DNA from 3 places in the Paenibacillus sp. FSL R5-0749 genome. Region 1 is predicted to be linked to each of the others. Evidence: predicted binding sites of a transcription regulator. Region 1 holds the regulator's gene; each other region holds the start of a gene.

Evidence for each region. Region 1 encodes Rex, which represses fermentation and respiration genes when NADH is low (regulators of the CRP and FNR family bind a similar motif). Its sites were predicted from a motif close to TTGTGAAATATTTCACAA; they were not measured.
Region 2: MKY85_RS14745 (cytochrome ubiquinol oxidase subunit I) is a predicted target of Rex. The motif match lies at 2,721-2,738, and genes of this name have one in related genera.
Region 3: pflB (formate C-acetyltransferase) is a predicted target of Rex. The motif match lies at 5,308-5,325, and genes of this name have one in related genera.

Annotation. Positions count from the first base shown of each region.
Region 1 is NZ_CP152005.1:4,255,809-4,263,221, forward strand. It holds gene MKY85_RS18840 (AAA family ATPase) at 1-630, opposite strand, end outside; gene MKY85_RS18845 (hypothetical protein) at 623-1,150, opposite strand; gene MKY85_RS18850 (DUF5590 domain-containing protein) at 1,451-1,981, opposite strand; gene MKY85_RS18855 (amidohydrolase) at 2,021-3,325, opposite strand; gene MKY85_RS18860 (redox-sensing transcriptional repressor Rex) at 3,312-3,965, opposite strand; gene dinG (ATP-dependent DNA helicase DinG) at 4,185-7,046, opposite strand; gene MKY85_RS18870 (hypothetical protein) at 7,190-7,413, opposite strand, start outside.
Region 2 is NZ_CP152005.1:3,323,279-3,330,691, forward strand. It holds gene MKY85_RS14730 (GNAT family N-acetyltransferase) at 1-35, opposite strand, end outside; gene MKY85_RS14735 (LysR family transcriptional regulator) at 66-941, opposite strand; gene MKY85_RS14740 (MFS transporter) at 1,051-2,454, shown strand; gene MKY85_RS14745 (cytochrome ubiquinol oxidase subunit I) at 2,868-4,232, shown strand; gene MKY85_RS14750 (cytochrome d ubiquinol oxidase subunit II) at 4,232-5,245, shown strand; gene cydD (thiol reductant ABC exporter subunit CydD) at 5,299-7,086, shown strand; gene cydC (thiol reductant ABC exporter subunit CydC) at 7,083-7,413, shown strand, end outside.
Region 3 is NZ_CP152005.1:4,436,644-4,444,056, forward strand. It holds gene MKY85_RS19765 (sugar ABC transporter permease) at 1-513, opposite strand, end outside; gene MKY85_RS19770 (extracellular solute-binding protein) at 565-1,932, opposite strand; gene pflA (pyruvate formate-lyase-activating protein) at 2,125-2,877, opposite strand; gene pflB (formate C-acetyltransferase) at 2,967-5,225, opposite strand; gene adhE (bifunctional acetaldehyde-CoA/alcohol dehydrogenase) at 5,949-7,413, opposite strand, start outside.

The DNA.
Region 1 (7,413 bases):
GGAAGAATAAATTCCATCCATTTCCGTCAAGAGCTGGTTCAGCGTCTGATCATACTCCCGCTGTTGTCCACCTTCACGTTTCCCCCCGATGACATCGATCTCATCGATAAATATAATAGCATTTTCTTTATTTTCCTTGGTGGCACGGGTTCTCGCATCCTTGAACAAATCCCGAATTCTGCTGGCACCAACACCAACATACATTTCCACAAACTCACTGCCCGATGCAGCAACGAAAACAGAATCGGTGTAATGCGCAGCCGCTTTGGCCATCAACGTTTTCCCTGTCCCTGGAGGGCCTGTCAGCAAGATCCCTTTTAACGGGCGAATCCCGAACTTGCGAATTTCTTCATGTTTGATGAGAAAGTCCAGTGCTTCACGCAATTCTTGCTTGGCACTGTCCTGACCACCAATTTCTTCAAAAGTAAGCTTGGAAGGACCTTTTTTCTTCCGTTTACGCTCCTGTGCAGCGCCTACGGTAATCCCGCCACGCATTTGCATCATGAACAACAAAGCTCCAACAAACACCGCTGCAATTAGAATCGGAACAATATTAACACCAGTAAAAGCAAGAAAAATAATCAACACGGGGACAAATCCAATGGCAATTTCTTTGGTCCACTTAGGCATTAGGCCACACTCCTATCTGACCGGGCACACGCGGCAGAATAATAAACTTGCTGGCATCTCCATCTCTGAGACTAACATATACATTGTTGTCATCCATCGCTGTATTTACCTTTATTCCATTCGTAGCCATCTTGGACAATGTTGGTGTGATCTCGGTGTACTGTTTGTTCTCCATCGCCTGAGCTACGGTAAACATCGCATCACCCCACCAGCTTTCCAGTGCTTCACTGGAATGATCTACAACATCCAACTTTAATGAGCGAGTTCCAATCAAGGTCTGTCCTTCTTTGTGAATATATTGTACCAGTCTGCCCAAATCAACATCAGGTTGCAGATCCAGTTTCAATTGTACGTCATTGCGGTTAATAGTTAATTGAACGTCATTGACTCCATCGTACTGGGTAACCATCTTTTCAATCGGATTCTGCAGAGCCACCTGACGATACACAAACCAACCTCCAAACAACACAACGGCTGAAATGACGGCAGTTAAAGCAATAGGCAATACTTTTAGCTTCAAGTGAATTACCCCTCCCAGATTTTGGCCTAACTTACTGGCCTATTGGTATATACGAATATGTGCACATTGACTCCTGCGAGAATTTCGACAGGTTTATTTGTTATGAATGTAACTTTGAGTACATAACTGAGTATATCACATCGTATATACAATTTCGAAGGCGAAAATATGAATAAATTATTAATTTTAACTATTTAAATCAAAACTGTTCACAGGCAACACAAAGAACCGGTTCAGTCGGATATCCGTCTGCCGGTTCTTTCACTTCTATGATTCTCTAGCTAAGTTACTCTATTTGTTCTAGCTGTTCGGGAGTGTGTAAACCAAGTCTACCTGTTCTCCATTGCTAAAACGATAAAACCGATAGTGGTTATGCGTACCGTCTTTATAATACACTTGCCACACATATATTCCATTCACAACTCCGGGCATGATTCGTTTAATCTCACCGGCTGGAACTTCGGAACTAAAGCGATTGCGTATCTGTGCTTCGGACATGCCATTCTGCAGCAGTTCACTGTGTATAGCGTTAGCACCTGTAGCAGGTTGATTGTTTGCATCGAATTTAACCCAGACCATAACATCCTGGTTATCCTTGTTTTTGCCGAGCAGGGTCCAGTAGATGTTGTCAGAGCCTTCTTTATCTCCCCAGATGTACTTACGCAATTCATCATAAGATGTAATGCCCAGTTGCTCCTGTGCTGCCTGTATGGCGAGCGCTTCTTCCTTACGCTGGTCCTGTGTGACATACACGTAATAACGCTGAAGTCCAAACAGAATCAGAACCAGTGCAAGCAGCGAAATCCATATCCACTTCTTTTTTTTCTTCAAAAGCCGAACTTCCTTTCCTTATGATGCTCCGCAATGCAATTAACGAGCAAGCAAACCATCAAATGCCAATTGAGACTCACGCAAAATGCGCTCTTCATCCAGCGTCAGACATTCGCCATGTTTAACCACTTGTTTCCCATCTACCCATACGTGCTCCACATCTTTGGCAGAGGCTGAATAGATCGTATGCGAGATCAGGTCTGTATGTGGGTAGAAGTGTGCCTGTTCAATGTCCAAGGCGATGAAATCAGCCTTCATGCCTACCTGAAGCGCTCCGGTATTGTTCAGGAAGATGGATTTAGCACCATACGAAGTTCCGAGTAGTAACGCTTCGCCCGCTGGCACGGCAGTCGGATCACCAGACACACCTTTGTGGATCAATGCAGCCAGTCTCATTTCTTCAAACATATCCAGGTTGTTGTTGCTTGCCGGTCCGTCGGTTCCGAGTGATACGGTAACTCCCGCTTTCAGTAACGCAGGTACCCGCGCAACACCGGAAGCGAGTTTCAGGTTACTTCCCGGGTTATGCGATACAGCCACATCATGGCGGGCCAAAATTTCAATCTCTTCATCATTTAGATGCACCGCATGTGCTACCAGGGATGGACGGGAGAAAAAGCCCAGTTTCTCCAGATGTGCCACAGGACGCAGTCCATAGTCTGTAACGTTCTGCTCCACTTCACGAAGCGTTTCCGACATATGTGTATGCAGAGGAAGGTTAAGATCATTTGCGACCTGTACAAGCTTCTCTATGTAGTCAGGAGGGCATGTATATGGTGCGTGTGGCGAGATTACGGTTGTGATGCGGCCATCTGCCTGTCCATTCCACTCACGCGCAAACGCTGCCGACTCCTCCAGCTTCCGCAATTGCTCTTCTTCCGAGCACAACCCGATTACACCACGTGCCAGTGCTGCTCTAACGCCGGATTGTTCCACAACTTTGGCAACCTGATCCATGTGATCATACATATCCAGGAAAGCTGTAGTTCCGCCTTTCAACATTTCAAGCACGGATAGCGAAGTTCCCCAATATACGTCTTGTGAAGTCATTTTTGCTTCCATCGGCCACATTTTTTCCTGCAACCATACTTGTAACGCAAGATCGTCCCCGTGTCCTCTGAGCAACGACATCGCTGCATGACCATGCGTATTGATCAGACCCGGCAGGAAGAACAATCCTTTTCCATCCACTTTGGTACAATTTTCGTCTCCATCCGGCAATGTCTCACCAATATGCACAATCTTGTCATTCTCGACAACCATGTATCCATGAACCACGTTCCATGTCGTGCCTTCATTAACGGCAAATTTGCCGTTGTGAATTACCCATCTATTTGTTGTCATCTTCCTCGTCGTCCTTTCCAGTCTCCAAGTAATAGGCCAAACTAAGCAGATCCGTTGTAAAGTCAGCATGGTGAATGCGGATATGTGGCGGTGTTTTTAGAATGGTTGGTGCAAAATTAAGAATCGCTTCGATTCCCGATTCAATAAGTTGATCGGCTACATTTTGAGCTTCCGTATCCGGAACTGTAATAATCCCGATGCGGATGTTATCCGTCTTAACCGCTTCCGTCAATTCATTCATTGGTTTTACCGTCAAACTGTTGATTTGACTACCAATCTTCGGTCCATATGCATCGAATACAGCAACAATCTTCATGTTGTCTTTCAGATATGCGTTGTAGTTGGACAAGGCCTGTCCGAGGTTACCCGCACCTACCAGAGCTACATTAATTTGCTGATCAATTTTGAGAATGTGACGAATTTTCTCGATCAAATAGGATACATCATACCCGATCCCTTTACGACCAAAATCACCGAAGTAAGCCAGGTCTTTTCGAATTTGGGCCGGATTCAGATCCAGCCTCTGTCCAAGCTCTTGAGAAGAAACAGTAGCCACCTCACGCTGATGCAACTCGTTCAAATAGCGCAAGTATACAGGCAGACGTCGTACCACCGCTTCCGAAATTTTATCCGATTTCATTCTTGCTCCCCCTTACCAATGCCACGATAAAATAGTAGATGAAAAGATGAGCATTCTGTATAAACTCAAAGATAGACGTGACATTTTATACAGAATGCTCTTTGTAATTTAGGTTATAAGTTCTTACGTGCAACTGCTTTAATCGGATACGGAAATATCTAATAAAGTTTAACGCCAAACGATAGTGTCATGCAATGATATAACGAACAAAGTTAACCATTATCCTTGTTCATTAACAGGTTTTTCTAGCCACTCGGTAATTCGGGGAACCATCTGCTCCGTGAGCATATGCTCCATTTTGGGACCAGGTAATGAATATAAAAAGAATTTGCCATAGTACGCTTCGATCACACGTGTATCATAAACAATGACAATACCTCTGTCCTTCGCTGTTCGCACCAATCGGCCAAATCCTTGCTTGAAACGAATGACCGCTTGCGGCACAGACAGTTTCATGAATGGATTTTTCTTTTGCTCCTGGAGCAATTCACTCTTGGCTTCCACCAACGGATGATTCGGCGGCTGGAAAGGCAGGCGCACAATAGCGAGACAGGTCAGGGCTTCTCCCGGGATATCTACACCCTCCCAGAAGCTGCTTGTACCCAGAAGTACCGTAGCTTTGGCATCTTGGAACCTGCGAGTCAGCTTGGAGCGGCTTCCACTGTCCACACCTTGGCCCAACAACGAGATGTCGTTACCTGACAGTGCCTCCTTCAGCGGATCATAGACCTGGCGCAGCATCTTGTATGAAGTAAACAGAACCATCATGCGTCCACGGGTGGCAATTGCGGTCTCTGCGAGTGATTGCACCAGCATATTGACAAAGTGCGCATCACCCACACTGCCTTTCACACTCGGGAAATCACGCGGAATCACTAGAAGTGCCTGATCGCGATAATTAAAAGGTGATGGCAGCATCGACGTTAACAGCCGATTATTTTCAGAGGCTTCCTGTAAGCCAAGCTGCTCAATCATGAACTGGAATGACTTATCTACAGAGAGCGTAGCCGATGTAAGCACAACACTTTTCTTTTTATCAAAGAACAAATCCTTCAGTTGTGCACTGACATCGACAGGTACGGCGTACAGTTGAAGAGATTTACTGCGGAACTGACCGCTGGCTTCCATCCAGTACACCGTTTTGGCATCATCCATACGCATGAAGAATCGCAGATTCTCCTTCAATGTGGTCAGATCTTTCAGCAGTCCTGTAATGTCCGTAATCAGACTATCCGATTGATAATCATCCTGATCCTCTTTCACCTCAAGCAGCAATTTGTCCCCTTTGCGAACCAAATCGCCCAGAGTCACATAGATCTGGTTCTCCAGATCCTGCAACTCCTGCCATTTCGCAGGTTTCTGAGATGCCTTCAGGCGCAGGGAAAATTGCCCTGTCTCTCCCGGTGAAGCATCACTTCGTTCAGGCAAAAGACCGAACAGGGCATCGCTCATACGATCCCACAGTTCCTTAACCTCGACAGCTAGCGGGAACATCTGATCTACCATGGAGCCCCATTGCACCGAATTTTCATGCCCGGATAACTGCGAACGAAGCATAGGCAGTTGTCCATTACGACTGTCTTTAAACAGACGGGTCAGGGTATGAACCAACGTGAAATATTTCATATGCATTCCAAGATGTTTACCCGCTACATCTTCCAGATGATGGGCCTCATCGATCACAAGACTCTCATAGGCTGGCAACAACTGATGTGCTGCTTTGACATCCGTAAACAATTTGGAGTGATTGGTTATTACGATATCAGACAACCCGGCCTCATGTTTGGCGCGATGATAGAAACATTTGCGGAACCATGGGCAGGATCTTCCCAGACAGGACTCGGATTCGCTCTGTACCGTCTCCCAGAAGTCGCCTCCGCGTCCGCTAAGGTTAAGCTCCTCATCATCTCCAGTTTCAGTCTGTGTGAGCCACACGATCATCTGAGCGGCTGTGAAATAATCCTCTTTGGGCGTGGCGAATTCACGTTTATTGATTTTGTGTTCAAATTTGCGCAGGCACAGGTAATGTCCACGTCCTTTGAAGACAGCAGCCTTAAACGGAAACGGAACCACTTGGGTCAGCATCGGAATATCTCGCTCTCTCAATTGCTCCTGCAAATTGATCGTATGCGTGCTGACCATGACTTTCTGTTCTTGTTTCACACTTTCGTATATCGCTGGCAGCAGATAACCCAGAGATTTACCGGTACCTGTTCCAGCTTCGATCAAGAGATGTTTCTCTTCATCCAAGGCTTGCCTTACACTGCTGAACATCTGGGTCTGCGCTTCACGCTCTTCGTAATGATCCAGCGTATCCTTCAGGTTCTCCCGAACCTGGTCCATAAACTGTTCGAAGCTTACACCATCGAGGGGGTTACCTTCCCGCTCATCACGTGGTGCACCAATATCGGTCCAATCACTTACATTAAGAGCAAGCTGCCGATAATAGGTATGTCCGTCCAGATCCTGAATCGGCTCTGCTTCCTTCTCACTGCGCATCCCGTCCAAGAACCAACCCAAGTCACTGTCCTCTGGTGCGAACAGGTCACTGAGCCGTTGAATCGTTATGAGCGGTAATTCCTTTAACTCATCCAGACACTTGAGCAGCACATAGGCTGTCGCCAGTGCGTCACTGTCGGCCTGGTGAGGGCGATCATGTTGAAATCCAAATTCAGAAGACACATAACCGAGTTGATAAGAACCCAGTGATGGGAACGTAATCTTCAGAAAATCAATGGTATCCAGAATACGGCCAGTGAACGGCAGATAACCGCAACGGTCAAGAGCATTCTGCAAAAAGTGAAAATCAAAAGCGACGTTGTGTCCAACAAGCACCACATCGTTAAGCAGCGGAACCATCTCCATCATCATCTCTTCGAGTGATGGAGCGTCCGCCACATCTTCATCGGTAATACCCGTTAGCCCCGAGATAAACGGGGGAATCGGGACACCAGGGTTCACATAAGAACTATATATTTGAGTTATGCTGAAGTCATGATCTATGATGGCAAGTCCGGCTTGTATAATCTCACCGTCGGACTGCGTGCCGGTTGTTTCGAAATCCAATACGGCAAATTTCATTGCAATATACGGTCCCTTCCATTCCAGTCTATGTTACAGCATAGCAAAAAAAAGGGGATTTGAAAATTAACTGACAAAAAAGCGGTGTCCCCGCCGCTATGCCAAAGGAGGGAACACCGTTTTTTTTGTCGCCGAATTCCCGCTTAATGAAGGGTCGTCAGCTGATTAGCATATTGCAATTTTCCCCTGTTCAACCTGCAAGCTTCCATGTTGTACAGCGGTTCGGTCAATGTCGGGTCATACTGAAGGGCCTGTGCAAAGAGGGAACATGCAGCCTCCGGGTTCGCAAGCTTGGCTTGAATACAGCCCAGAGCGTTACATACAAGCCCTTTCAAGCGAGGTGAGCCCTTAAGATACATGATCTGCT
Region 2 (7,413 bases), 930 kb from region 1:
GAAATATGATCAAATTTATCTGCTTTTAATTTCAAAATGACATCTCCTTTGGATTGAATTTTTATTCATGGCATAGCATTGAAATGCTCCATAACCACGCTGCGAAACTCTAAAGCGGCTTTGGAAATATACCTGTTTTTATGTGAAAGTAGAGCGATTTCCCGAACGAGTCTATGTTCCTCTACCTGAAGATATCTAATGCGTTCATGCGGGTTTCTGGCTGTGCTTGGTATAAATGCAAGACCGATCTCCGCTTCAACAAGGGCTGTTAATCGTGCAGGCTCATCACCTTCATACACATACTTCGGTACAAAACCAGCGGATTGACATGTAGAATCTACCATATCACGAACACCATAGCCTTGTTTTACCCCAACAAACGACTCATCCTTAAGCTCGGCTAGTTGAATGCTGCTTCGTTCTGCATATCGATGACCCATAGGAACAGCGACTACGATCGGATCGTCATAAAGTATCTGACATTCGATGTCGTCACCTTGCATTGGAGGGGAGGAGAGACCAAAATCTACCTCGCCCCGATATAGAAGCCTGGACATGTTTTCTAACGAAACCATTTGTACATGAAACTGAATGTCCGGTTGATTTTTGCGAAATTCTCGTAGTATACCTGGCAAAGTACTTGCCGTAGTTACCGCCAATTGCAGTATACCCTGATCTTTGTTGGAGAGGTCAGCGATTTCCCGCTTTCCTTGTTCCAATTCAAATAGGGCTTTTTCAGTTCGCTGAAGAAATGTTCTTCCAAAGTCGTTTAGTCGCAGCTTTCTCCCGATTCGATCAAATAAGGGGACTCCCAGGTCATCCTCTAATCGTTGTATCGTTTTGCTCAGAGAGGATTGCGTAACATGCAGCTTTCCCGCAGCTTCCGTAACATGTTCGCATCGGGCCACCGTCAGGAAATATTTTAGTTGAAGAAGCTCCATTTGCACCATTCCTTCATTCCTTCTAGTTCATCAAATCATAACATACAATGCGTTGGAATAAATGAATACTTTCAAGTAAGATGACAGCAGAAGAAGGAGTGATGCACTGATGAACGTTCGAAATAAAGGATTGATGTTGGCTGTTGGGCTTGGAATTATGTTGAATCCGTTGAATTCCTCCATGATTTCGGTGGCAATCTCCAGACTACAACAAGTGTACCAACTTGATTTTACAGCTGTTTCGTGGATCATTTTATCATTTTACATTGCCAGTGCTGTTGCTCAACCCGTCATGGGCAAGTGTAGCGATTTGTTCGGCCGCAGGAAGATCTTCCTCACGGGTCTTGTTATTGTTTTTGTATCGTCCATGCTTGCTCCGTGGTCTTCGAGCTTTTCGTGGCTCATCGTATTCCGGATCGTTCAATCGATTGGCACAAGCATGATGGTAGCCGTCGGAATGGCGATTGTAAGAATTAATGTGACTGACAAGCAAGCCTCCGCATTGTCTACTTTGGCGATATTCCTCTCCGGAGCAGCTGCCATCGGGCCATTTATTGGTGGAGTATTGATACATTGGTGGGACTGGCACAGCATATTCATCGTTAATATTCCGTTTGTCATAGCAAGCTTTGCGTTCGCCTGGAAAACAATTCCGAAGGACGAGTCATCTCCATCGATCACTATTCACATGTCCGTTCGGCAATGGCTTGCATTAATTGATGCATCAGGCATCCTGATGTTTACGGTAGCTTTGGTGACTCTGCTCATCGGATTACTGTCAGTAAATTCCACAGGAGATATTTCTACATGGCATCTGCTGACAGGAGGGATCGGGTTAATTACACTTGTCATGTTCATCCGGCATGAATTAAAAGCAGCCAAGCCATTCATCCCTCTGCGAACGTTTGCCATATATCCCGAGATGACTTGGGTGAATGTACAATACATGCTGGTGAACATCCTGTTTTACGCACTTTTTTTTGGAGTTCCAACGTATTTGAAGCAGGTACGTCATCTCAACGAAGTTCATACAGGAATGAGCATGCTGGCTTTGGGATTATGTTCAGTCATGATTGCTCCGATCGCAGGGCGCTGGATTGACAGATCGGGATCACGGCCAGCTCTGATCGTATCCGCTTCTTTAATGACATTTGGATCTATATTAATCGTTGTTATGAATGAAACTTCTCCAATCTTCATAATCATTGTTGCCTTAGCTTTATTTGGCATAAGTAACGGCTTAAACGCGGTTGGCATGCAAGCAGCTCTGTTCAAAAGCACACCCAAAGAAATGATAGGTGTTTCATCGGGGATTTTTAATACATCACGCTACCTGGGGACCATCATATCATCGTTATTGATTGGTATCGTTATGGGGGATACATTCAATGTGACAGGATTTCAGATGCTTGGAATTATCCTTACGGTATTAGCTGCATCACTGATCATCATGAGCGTACGCCGCGAGGCAGATGCGGTGAGTCCAGAGCAAATAAGCAAGCAAATAAAATAGTGAATCCACGTGCAATACCACGTTTACACCCAATGAATCAATAGCTCTATTGGGTGTATTTTTTGTTTTTCACCAAGTTGTCAGAAAGAGTTGATCCTTTCTTGAACGTTTAGGGTAGAAGACGTGACGTTGATTGAATTAGGTAAAAATAAAGATATAATAATTTTGATTATTAGGTCTCGCATAGCATTTTCTATGCATTTAATATCAGGAATCAACAGGAGTAATCGCAAAGTACATGTGGCAACATATCGTTGTAGCGTACTTTGTGAAAATTTTCTCTTATCCTAAACACACGAATTAGAGGAACGTCCTAATCTGATATTAAATGCAACCAGTGAGTAGCAGACCTGATCATAAGCAAATATTTTTCACTAAAAATCAACAGATTTTGAAAGGAGGCAACATAAAGAATGGCTATTGATACGGTGTTATGGAGCAGACTGGTGACTGGTTTGACACTCGGATTCCACGTTATTTTTGCAACGCTTGGTGTTGGTGTACCTTTGATGATTGCAATTGCAGAGTTCATCGGTATTCGGAAGAAGGATCACCATTACATACTTATGGCAAAGAGGTGGTCCAGAGGATTTGTCATATCTGTGGCGGTTGGTGTGGTGACAGGTACAGCGATATCGCTGCAATTGGCCCTGGTGTGGCCGAATTTTATGAAATTGGCCGGGAATGTTATTGCACTGCCACTATTTATGGAAGTATTCGCGTTCTTTTTTGAAGCGATCTTCTTGGGCATTTATTTGTACACGTGGGATCGGTTCAAAAATCCTTATATCCACTGGTTGCTGACTATACCGGTTGTTGCCGGGGCAGGGATGTCTGCTGTTTTTATCACGACAGTAAATGGATTCATGAACCAGCCTGAAGGCTTTGTCATGGAAGCAGGTCAATTCTTGGCAGTGAATCCTGTACAAGCAATGCTGAATGCGGCGACGTTCTCCAAAGTATTTCATGTATTAAGCTCTGCTTATCTGACAGGAGCTGCTCTGTTAGCAGGAATTGCAGCCTTGGCGATGCTGAGAAAAGGGGTGTCAGCCTACCACAAAAAGGGCCTGAACCTCATGATGGCCGTTGTTCTGGTCTTCAGCTTATTAAACTCCTTAGCCGGAGATGTATCTGCCAAGTTTTTGGCTGAGCATCAACCGGAGAAGCTCGCGGCTGCCGAGTGGCATTTCGAGACGGAAAGCGGCGCGGATCTGATCTTATTAGGATGGCTGAATGCTGAGCATGAAATCATAGGTGCTCTCCATTTGCCGAAAGTGCTCAGCTTTCTTGCCTTTGGAGACTTTAACGCCGAGGTAACCGGGCTGAATGAATTTCCACCCGATGAGCATCCGCCGTTACTTGTGCATTACTTGTTTGATCTGATGGCTGGAATCGGTTTCGCACTGCTTGCGATCTCATCTCTGTATTTCCTGTTTGTGTTCTGGAAGAAACGCAACCAGTTTAACAAGTGGATGCTACGCATGGTTGCACTCAGTGCACCGCTTGCATTTCTGGCCGTTGAGATGGGCTGGTTCTATGCAGAGATCGGGCGGCAGCCCTGGATCATCCGAGGTTATATGCGCGTAGAAGAGGCCGCCACTTCGTCACCGAGTGTACGAATTTTATTTTTCGTCTTCTTGCTTCTGTACATCGTGCTTGGCGTCATCTGTGTTCTCGTGCTGAGACGTTTGTTCAATAACAATCCTGCTGAGCTTGAGATGGAGAAATGGTTGAAAGAGAAGCGTGATCAATCAGCCAAGGGAGGGGAGCAGGCCTGATGAGTTATGAATTAATTGGTATATCGGTACTCTGGCTGTTCTTGTATGGCTATCTTATTGTAGCTTCTATTGATTTTGGAGCAGGTTTTTTCGCCTTTTATGCACGCCTGACCAAGCAGGATCATCTGATTAATCGGCTGATTTCCCGGTATCTATCACCGGTGTGGGAGATCACCAACGTATTTTTTGTCTTTTTCTATATTGGCATCGTCGGGTTTTTCCCGGATACCGCTTATTATTATGGCTCCGCGCTGCTTGTCCCGGGAAGTATTGCCGTCATTCTGCTTGCTATTCGGGGGTCGTTTTATGCTTTTGAGAATTACGGTTCCAAAAATAACATTATATATTTGTTCTTATACGGAGCTACGGGTTTGCTTATCCCGGCATCGTTGTCAGTGGCACTGACACTGTCTGAAGGTGGCTTTATTCTAAAGCAGGGGGAGACGGTTTCCCTGGATTATTGGGCGCTGTTCACCAATCCGTTATCGTGGAGCATCGTTGGACTCGCCATCGTATCCGTATTGTTCATTAGCGGATCATTTCTTACATTTTACGCTTCTCGGGCAGAGGATCATGCGGCATTAAAACTGATGCGTAACTATGCTCTGTTCTGGAGTACACCGACCATTATTCTCGCGCTGACTGCATTTATCTATTTGGGTCAACACAATGAGCGTCATTTTCAAAACATGATGGATTTATGGTGGCTGCTGGCGCTATCCGTTGCATTTTTCATGATTGCCATGTGGCTGTTATATAACGGTCGCCGTTACGGATTAGCTTTTATTTTCATTATGCTGCAATTTTTCACAGCCTTTTTCGCTTACGGCATTGGGCAGTATCCTTATATTCTTGATCCATATATCACGATTCAGAGCAGTGCCACACCGCCAGCAATGGGTTTTGCGCTAGTGGTTGTGTTTATCGGTGGGCTGTGCCTGTTAATTCCTTCTCTTATTCTGGTCTTCAAACTGTTCCTGTTTGATGCGGATTATGTGAAAGGGAAAAAATAAAGGAGGAGCTTTCTGTGAAGAGAAAAGCCAAATCCAATCTGATCTCGCAGCAAATGTCGTTACAACGAACAAACAGGCTGCTCCTTGCGATCATTTCGCTGGTGCTTGGTGTGACTATTATAAGTCAGGCGGCATTGGTGGCTGAAGCAGTCCAACGGATTTTTGTAGAGAAAGCTTCCTTCTCATCGGTGATGCTGCTGCTTGGGCTATTGCTGGCAGTAATGGCTGTGCGCACACTGTTGACGTACGGCAACGGGAAAGTGGGATTGCATATGGCAGCACGTGCCAAGACAAATATGCGAGCTTCTGTGTTGCAGAACCTTACCCGCGCTTCCATGCCTTCAACCCTTCGTGGACAGACGGGAGGAAAGGTCAGCGTTGCTCTGGATGCTGTGGATGAAGCTGACAGCTATTTCAGTCAGTACATGCCGCGTATGATGGAAGCTGCAATGATTCCGATACTGATTCTGATCGTTACGTTTACCCAGCACGCCAACACAGGCTACATTATGCTGTTTACAGCTCCGTTTATCCCGCTGTTCATGATTTTGGTGGGACTCAAGACAAAGAACAAATCCGAAGAGAAATACGCGCAGCTGGCCGAGTTTTCAGGTACATTTCTGGATTCGCTTCAAGGGCTGGTTACGTTGAAAATATTCGGACGGGCTAAACGTCAGCAGCAGGAGATTGAACGCAGCAGTCTGGGTTATCGGGATGCCACGATGGGCATTTTGAAGATTGCCTTTACAAATACGTTTATGCTGGAATCGATCGTAATGTTAAGCATCGGTATCGTTGCGCTCGAACTGGCTATACAGTTACTCGTGTTCAAATCGATGAGCTTCCACACGGCCTTTCTTGTGTTGTTGCTCGTCCCTGAGTTTTACAGTCTATTGAAGAATACAGGAACGGCTTTTCACAGCGGGCGAACCAGTATGGGGGCCATTCGTAAGGTGGAAGAGATGCTTGAGGAGACGAGTGGCGCAAGTAAGCCTACCATAGATGAGAAAGCCGAGAAGGATACACATATCGGTGATACAAACGATTTAAGGGTGCAGCAGGACGAGTTACGCACAACTCGTGCCGAGTTGATTCCAATGCCACCAACCATTGAACTGGACCACGTTCGTTTCCAGTACGCACCGGATTCCTTTAGACTTGAGACAGGACAGGTCTCGATTGGACCGGGAGAACAGGTTGCCATTGTAGGCAAAAGCGGCTCCGGTAAAACAACGCTGTTGCATCTCATTGCCGGTTTGTTGAAACCAGATTCGGGAGCGGTTCTGGTTAACGGAATGGAGCTTTCGCAACATGATGAAACTGCATGGTTTGAGCAAGTTAGCTACATTACACAGCATCCGTATATTTTTGCAGGTACCTTTGCTGAAAATATAGCGATTGGAGCAGGTCGAAACGTCTCCAGAGCTGAAATAGAGCAGGCGGCAGAGGAAGCAGGACTTGCTGGCGTTGTCGCTCAGTTGGAGCAGGGATTGGATACGTTTGTTGGTGAGGGTGGTCGGGGGTTATCTGGTGGGGAAAAGCAGCGACTTGCCTTGGCACGAGCTTTTCTGAAGAAACCAGCCGTTATTTTGTTCGATGAACCCACAGTAGGACTGGATCTTCACACCGAACGGGTACTGCAACAGTCCATTGCGTCATTAGCCAAAACAGCGACGATGATTACGGTGGCACACCGTTTATATACGATTCAACATGCAGACAACATTTTGTTTATGGATAATGGGGTGTTGGTGGATTCAGGACATCATGAAGCGCTTCTGGTGCGCCTGCCTCAATATGCGGAGATGGTGGATGTACAACGGAAAGGAGGGTTAGCATGAATGAGCTGACGATTCTGTCAAAAGCGATGATTCAGGAGCGCAAGGATATCTTGCTTTCCATTTTGGGCGGATTCATCGCCGGCATTGCAGGGGTAGCTCTTTTTTCCGCGAGTGGATACATGATTTCGCAAACGGTATTTGCGCCACCGCTATATACCCTAATCGTACTTACCTCGATGGTCAAACTGCTCGGTTTCCTTCGGGCGGCGAGTCGTTACACAGAACGCTTGTATTCTCATAGGGCGACGTTCTCCATGCTCAGCCGTTTGCGGACATCCTTTTTTGCCAAACTGATTCCGGTGACACCAGGTATATTAAACAAAAACC
Region 3 (7,413 bases), 180 kb from region 1:
GTAAAATCCCGTCCACTGCCAGGCATTGGTAACCAAAATGGACAACATGGCAAATCGGTTATCGGATAACCAGTAGATTGGATCGATGCCCAGCACATGAAGCATTTTGTTTAATAATCCGATGTTGGGCTCATAGATGAACCCCCATAAGATACCGATCACGGCTGTAGACATAATGGATGGTAAAAAAACAGCTGTTTTATACAGACCTTTCAGCCTTTTCACATTGGCAATCAGTAGCGAAAACAGGACGATTAGAGGTACCTGAATCAGTACCGAAAATCCGATGAAAAAGCCGTTATTCCGTGTGGAAATCCAAAATCGTTCATCGGTCAGTGCCTTCACATAGTTGGATAAGCCCACAAAACGTGGCTCAGCGGAAACCCCATTCCAACTCGTCAGACTGTAATATAAGGAGCTGCCAATAGGATATAGAAAGAACATGATAAACAGAATCAGGGCTGGCATTACAAACAGCGTATAGATTAACGGGCTGCGGAGTGAAGTATTCATGGTCAGCCTCCTTAAGTCACTTCAACGGTCGCAGTTTCAACTTGGATTGATTTATTCCACTGAAGCGTTTGCTTCCTCCTGTACCTTTTGCAGTTCTTCTGCCATTTTCTCTGGCGTAGTCTGCCCACCGATCAACTTCTGAATCTGCAGATTACTGATCTCTGTCGTCACATCAGCCTGAACGAGTGCATCAAATGCCGGGAACGACATCTTGGACGCATTAAGCACGGCCACAATTTCTTTCATCAAATCATCGGTAATGCTATCGGTTAACACTTTTTCATCCAGCTTCATGGCAGGCAATACACCATCTTCCACAAGGCCGCGAACCTGCATATCTTCATTGTAGAAATTTTTGATAAAAGCCTTTACGGCTTCCAGCTTCTGCGGATCATCCGCCACGGCTGCCGAGAATCCATATCCATTGTTCACATCCCGCATCAAGGACGTCTGATCACCTGCTCCGTTCTCTACCGGAGGCATATTAAAGAATCCAACCTTGCCAATGAGCGATTCCCCGCTTTGGCCTTCCTTGAACACAGATGATTTCCATGTTCCGTCATACATTAATACCGCTTCTCCGCTGGTAAATTGCGTGGTGTATTCGGCATATTCGAAGCCCAGTTCACCTTTTTTGAAATAACCCTTATCAACCCATTCCTTATGTTTGGCAAAACCTTGGACAACACCCGGATCAGTCCACTTCGCTTCACCTGTTGCAAACTTTGCGGTAATCTCCGGCCCGGCATAGCGGGACCACAGGTGGTTGGTTAACATAAGAGGAACCCAGCCTGCCTTGGATGCAGAAGCAAGCGGCACTTTGCCATCAGCCTTAATCTCGGCCAACATGTTGTCCAGTTCAGCCATGGTCGTTGGAGCTTTCCATCCTTTTTGTTCAAAGTACTCTTTATTATAGAAAAAACCTTCGCCCGAACCGCCAATCGGCAGTCCATACACTTTGTCTTCATACGTAAATGGCTCAAGGGATGTAAACTGGTCCTGGATGCCCAACTCTTGAAGGATTGGAGTCAGATCAAGCAGCATACCTTCCTTGGCATACACTTTGGAATCCGGACTGCCGAACAGTTCAAATATATCCGGCGGGTTACCTGCCGCCATCTCCCCGCGAAGCTTCTCTTTGCGATTCACGTCGGATTCGACACCATCCAGCGTAAAGGTCAGATTGGGTATCTCACCCTCCACTTTGTCCACAACGTCCTGCAGAATGGCCAATCGTTTCTGTTTGTCAGCCCCCACCTGCGTGTGGCGAAGGAGCATCTCAACCGGTTCCTTACTTGTCTCCTCCACAGGTGTATTGCCTGCGCCTTGCTGTGGCTCGTTACTTGAGCTTGCACATCCCGCCAAAGTCCATGAAGTGATAAGCAATAATGAAAGCAGCAATGTCATTCTTTTTTTCATCGGGTTGACCCTCCTCAAGATATTGAGCATTTGGCTTTACACTCTGATTATAAAAAGCCGGAGCTTACATCGTAAGGATGACAATTCATCAATGGAGGGATAAAATCCTTCACTGGACAAAAAACAGCCCCTGCGAAGTATATTCGCAAGGGCTGCTTGGCTCTTGGTTTTTACGTTATATATAAAGGTATATCACTTATCGGAACAAGCTATGCCAGCCGTTTCCTGGCGACCTTGTTCGATTAGGCGATACGCCCGCTCCACTTCTTCTTCACTTGGTGAAGGAACGCCATCCAGTGGATATATTTTGCCGAGTGCTTCCCATTTGTAGATCCCCATCTGATGGTATGGAAGAATTTCGAACTTCTCGACGCCATTTAATGTTCCAATAAACCGTCCGAGGTTAAGCAGATCCTCTTCCTCGTTATGAATGCCAGGCACATACACGTGGCGTATCCACATTTTCCGACCTTGCTCCGATAACCACTTGGCCGTTTTCAACGTTCTCTCGTTCGACTTGCCTGTCAGCTTGATATGTTTCTCATCATCAATATGCTTGAGATCCAGCAGAACCAGGTCTGTGTGATCCAGCAGATCGTGAATCCGTTCCGGTTCGTTAAATCCGTTGCTGTCCAGTGTCGTATGCAATCCCCAGCGACGTTTCACTTCTTTGAAAATTTCAGCTACGAAGTGAGCCTGCAACGTTGGTTCTCCGCCAGATATCGTGAGTCCGCCTCCGGAGCTGCGGTAATAGGATAGATATGGCTCAATCTCAGCCAGTACCTCCTCTAGCGTCATTTCTTTTCCACCATCCAGCGCCCATGTATCAGGGTTATGGCAGTACTGACATTTGAGTAGACATCCTTGCATAAAAAGCACGAAGCGGATGCCTGGGCCGTCAACCGTCCCGAAAGTTTCGAGTGAATGAATATGTCCGTTAACCATGCTGCCTCTTCCTTTCTGTATCCGCATCCGCTGTGCGTTTAATATGAGTTGGAATGTCTTGCTCTAGCGGTCTTCTACTTGCATATTACTTACATCGAGCCATGGAACGTACGGTTGATGACATCCAACTGTTGTTCACGAGTCAGTTTAATGAAGTTAACCGCATATCCGGATACCCGTACAGTCAGTTGCGGATAGTTTTCCGGGTGATCCATCGCATCAATCAGTTGCTGACGATCAAATACGTTAACGTTCAGATGATGAGCGTTTTGACCAAAGTAGCCATCCATCATCGCAGTGAGATTGGATTTACGTGTAGTCTCCTCTTTACCCAATGCTTTTGGCACGATGGAGAAGGTATTGGAAATCCCGTCAAGACTGTGTTCATAAGGCAATTTGGCTACAGAGCCAAGGGAAGCCAGGGCACCTTTTTTGTCACGACCATGCATTGGGTTCGCACCTGGAGCAAATGGTTCACCTGCTTTACGACCGTCCGGTGTAGTCCCTGTTTTCTTACCGTATACCACGTTGGAAGTGATCGTCAGAACGGATTGTGTTGGTATTGCGTTACGGTATGCTTTGTGCTTACGAATCATGCCCATGAAGCTCTCAACCAGTTCAACAGCAATGCTGTCCACGCTATCTTCATTGTTACCGTAACAAGGGAAGTCGCCTTCGATTTCGAAATCAACAGCGATGCCTTGTTCGTTACGGATTGGTTTTACTTTGGCATATTTGATGGCACTCAGTGAATCTGCTGTAACCGAGAGACCCGCAATACCACAAGCCATCGTACGTACAATGTCACGGTCATGCAATGCCATTTCGATACGCTCATAGCTGTATTTATCGTGCATGTAGTGAATGACGTTGAGGGTGTTCATATACAGCTTCGCGAGCCACTCCATCATTGGTTTGAAGCGTTTCATGACTTCATTGTAATCCAGCACTTCACTGGTAATGGCAGGATACTCCGGTCCAACCTGTGCTCCGGATTTCTCGTCACGACCACCGTTGATCGCATACAGGAGAGCTTTTGCCAAGTTGGCACGAGCGCCGAAGAATTGCATTTGTTTCCCGATCTTCATCGCCGATACACAGCAAGCAATACCGTAATCGTCACCATAGATTGGACGCATCAGGTCATCATTTTCATACTGGATTGAGCTGGTTTCAATGGATACTTTGCTGCAATAATCTTTGAAAGCTTCTGGAAGTTTCGTTGACCAGAGAACAGTCAAGTTCGGTTCTGGTGCAGGACCCAGGTTGTGCAGGGTATGCAGGAAACGGAAGCTGTTTTTGGTTACACGTGTTTCACCATTCACAGACATACCACCGATGGACTCGGTCACCCATGTTGGATCTCCACTGAACAGTTCGTTGTAATCCGGTGTGCGCAAGAATTTGACAATCCGCAGTTTCATTACGAAATGGTCCACCAATTCCTGAGCCTGTTCTTCGGACAGAATGCCTTCTTGCAGGTCACGTTGAATGTAGATATCCAGGAAAGAAGATACACGTCCCAGTGACATCGCAGCACCGTTTTGTTCTTTGATCGCAGCGAGGTAACCGAAGTACAACCATTGGAATGCTTCTTTTGCTGTAGTCGCTGGCAAGGAAATATCGAACCCGTGCATATCACCCAATTGTTTCAATTCTTGCAATGCACGAATCTGTTCAGACAATTCTTCCCGCAGACGAATGACATCTTCATCGATAACATCAACTTCGAGTGCGTTCAATTCACCTTTTTTGTTACGAATCAGGAAGTCTACTCCGTACAAAGCTACACGACGATAGTCTCCGATGATCCGGCCACGGCCGTAAGCATCTGGCAGACCTGTAATAATCCCTGCTTTACGCGCTGCACGCATATCGGAAGTATAAGCATCGAATACACCCTGGTTATGTGTTTTGCGAATATTTGTAAATATATCAATGACGCCTTGAGGCAATTCGAAGCCATATGCTTCACATGCATCAATCATCATCCGGATTCCGCCTGTTGGTTGAATGGAACGTCTGAACGGAGCATCGGTCTGAACGCCGACAATCTGTTCTTTGGATTGATCCAGATAACCTGGTTGGTGAGACACAATAGTCGCTGGTGTGTTCACATCAACATCAAGTACACCGCCGTTATCCCGTTCTTTTTTGGTCAGATCAGATACGATCTCCCACAATTCTTTGGTATTCTGGGTTGCACCTGCTAGGAATGCTTCATCACCGTAATACGGAGTCAAGTTGTGTGCCAGAAAATCATTCACATCTACGGATTTGGTCCATGTTCCTTTGGTAAAGTTTCTCCAGCCTGTTTGTTGTTTGACATCTTTTTCAATCACCGACATCTTAATCCCTCCACTAATTTGGATTTCTGGACACATAACATCTTGCTTCATTCGTAGCATTGTGTGCCCAGAGCCGCGATTAATGTGAATTGTTTCACATAAACCGGATCATGTTCTCTCTACTTGGGAACCGGAACCGCGGGATGAATGTTTTTCTTACATTTTCAGTATACGTCTTGAGGCTTTCATCATCTGTGATTTTTGTCACAAAGTCAGTGAACTAACTCACTCCACCTGCGCTGTGTCCCATTGAACCCCCTTTAGATTCACACTTAGCCACTGCGCGGGCAGAACAACCTTCCAATCGCTGCTCACTATTTAAATTTACTGAAAAAGCGAATGAACATTAGGTGGTGTACACTGGCCACTGCAAGTAGAGAACAACCTTCCGATCGCTGTTACCCCCGGATTTTTTTTCACTTTTTCAAAGGTGAAAATCCGTTGATAAAGGCGAACGCTCCGCTTCTTCAGGTTTTTTCTCTCCTCTCCGTTATCGTGTACATGTGTAGTTCAACTGATAAAACAACAAAGTTCATAATTTATTTTAAAGACGCATGCTTCGCTTTTTAGGTTTGTTCTGCCCCTCTGTTGTTGTGTAAAGGGAATAGTTCAAACGGCCACATCACGGATTCCGTGTAACCTCTAAAAAGACGGCAATCGGGGCTCCCCTCTCGGGGAACCCTGATCTTTTTTTGCCGCAAGGCACGCTTCGTTCTAGATTTGCTATTCAAACTTTCCGTAGAAAGCGTTGCGGTATACATCAGCCAGTTCAGTTACCAGCGGCAACTTCGGATTGGCGGTTGTGCATTGGTCTTCGAAGGCACGGTCTGCCAGATAATCTACATGTGCTTCGAAGTCTTTGGCATCAAATCCGATTTCTTGGAACGATTCTTCAATGCCCAATGTTTTGTTCAGTTTGCGAATGGCATTGATCAGACTGGTTACGCCTTCTTCTGTCGTACGTGCAGGCAATCCTAGAATCCGGGCAATTTCGGCATACCGCTCATCCGCTACAAAGTGCGAATATTTCGGGAACGATGCAAATTTGGTCGGTTTTTTCGCGTTGTAACGAATAACGTGCGGCATCAGAATCGCATTGGTGCGTCCGTGTGCGGTGTGGTACTGACCGCCCCATTTGTGCGCCAAGCTGTGGTTAATGCCCAGGAATGCGTTGGCAAAAGCCATACCGGCAATGGTGGAAGCATTATGCATTTTCTCACGTGCCAGTTTGTCACCTTGCAATGCCGATTGCTCCAGGTATTGGAATACCAGTTGAATCGCTTTGATCGCAAGGCCATCCGTGTAATCATTCGCCATGACGGATACATATGCTTCGATGGCGTGAGTCAGTACGTCCATACCTGTATCTGCAACGGCTGTTCTAGGCAGAGAGTATACAAACTCCGGATCGACAATTGCTACGTCTGGTGTCAGCTCATAGTCGGCCAATGGATATTTGGTATTCCCTTGATTTTTATCTGTGATAACCGCGAACGATGTTACTTCAGAACCTGTACCGGATGTCGTTGGAATCGCTACAAATTTCGCTTTTACGCCGAGACGTGGATATTTGTAGATCCGTTTGCGGATATCCATGAATTTTTGTTTCAGATCGTTAAAGTCCGTGTCCGGATATTCATAGAACAACCACATGGCTTTCGCAGCATCCATCGGTGATCCCCCGCCGAGTGCGATAATGCAGTCTGGCTGGAAGCGGCGCATCATTTCGGTTCCGCGATCTACCGTTGTTGTGGATGGATCTGGCTCTACATCGGAGAATACTTCGATTGCTACTGGCATTTGGCGTTGACGCAGATAATGTTCTACCTTTTCCACATATCCCAGTTTCACCATCATGGCATCCGTAATAATCGCCACACGTGTGATGTCAGGCATTTTGGCAAGATACTGCGTTGCCCCTTTTTCGAAGTAGACTTTGTTCGGCACTTTGAACCATTGCATATTCACGGTACGGCGAGCCACCCTTTTCACATTGATTAAGTTCACAGCGGTTACGTTGGAAGAAGTCGAGTTACGTCCATATGATCCGCATCCCAGTGTCAATGATGGCATATTCGTGTTGTAGATATCCCCGATGGCACCATGTGTAGATGGTGAATTCACAATGATCCGTCCAGTTTGCAGACGATCTGCGAATTTGCCAATCACTTCTTCATTTGTGGAGTGG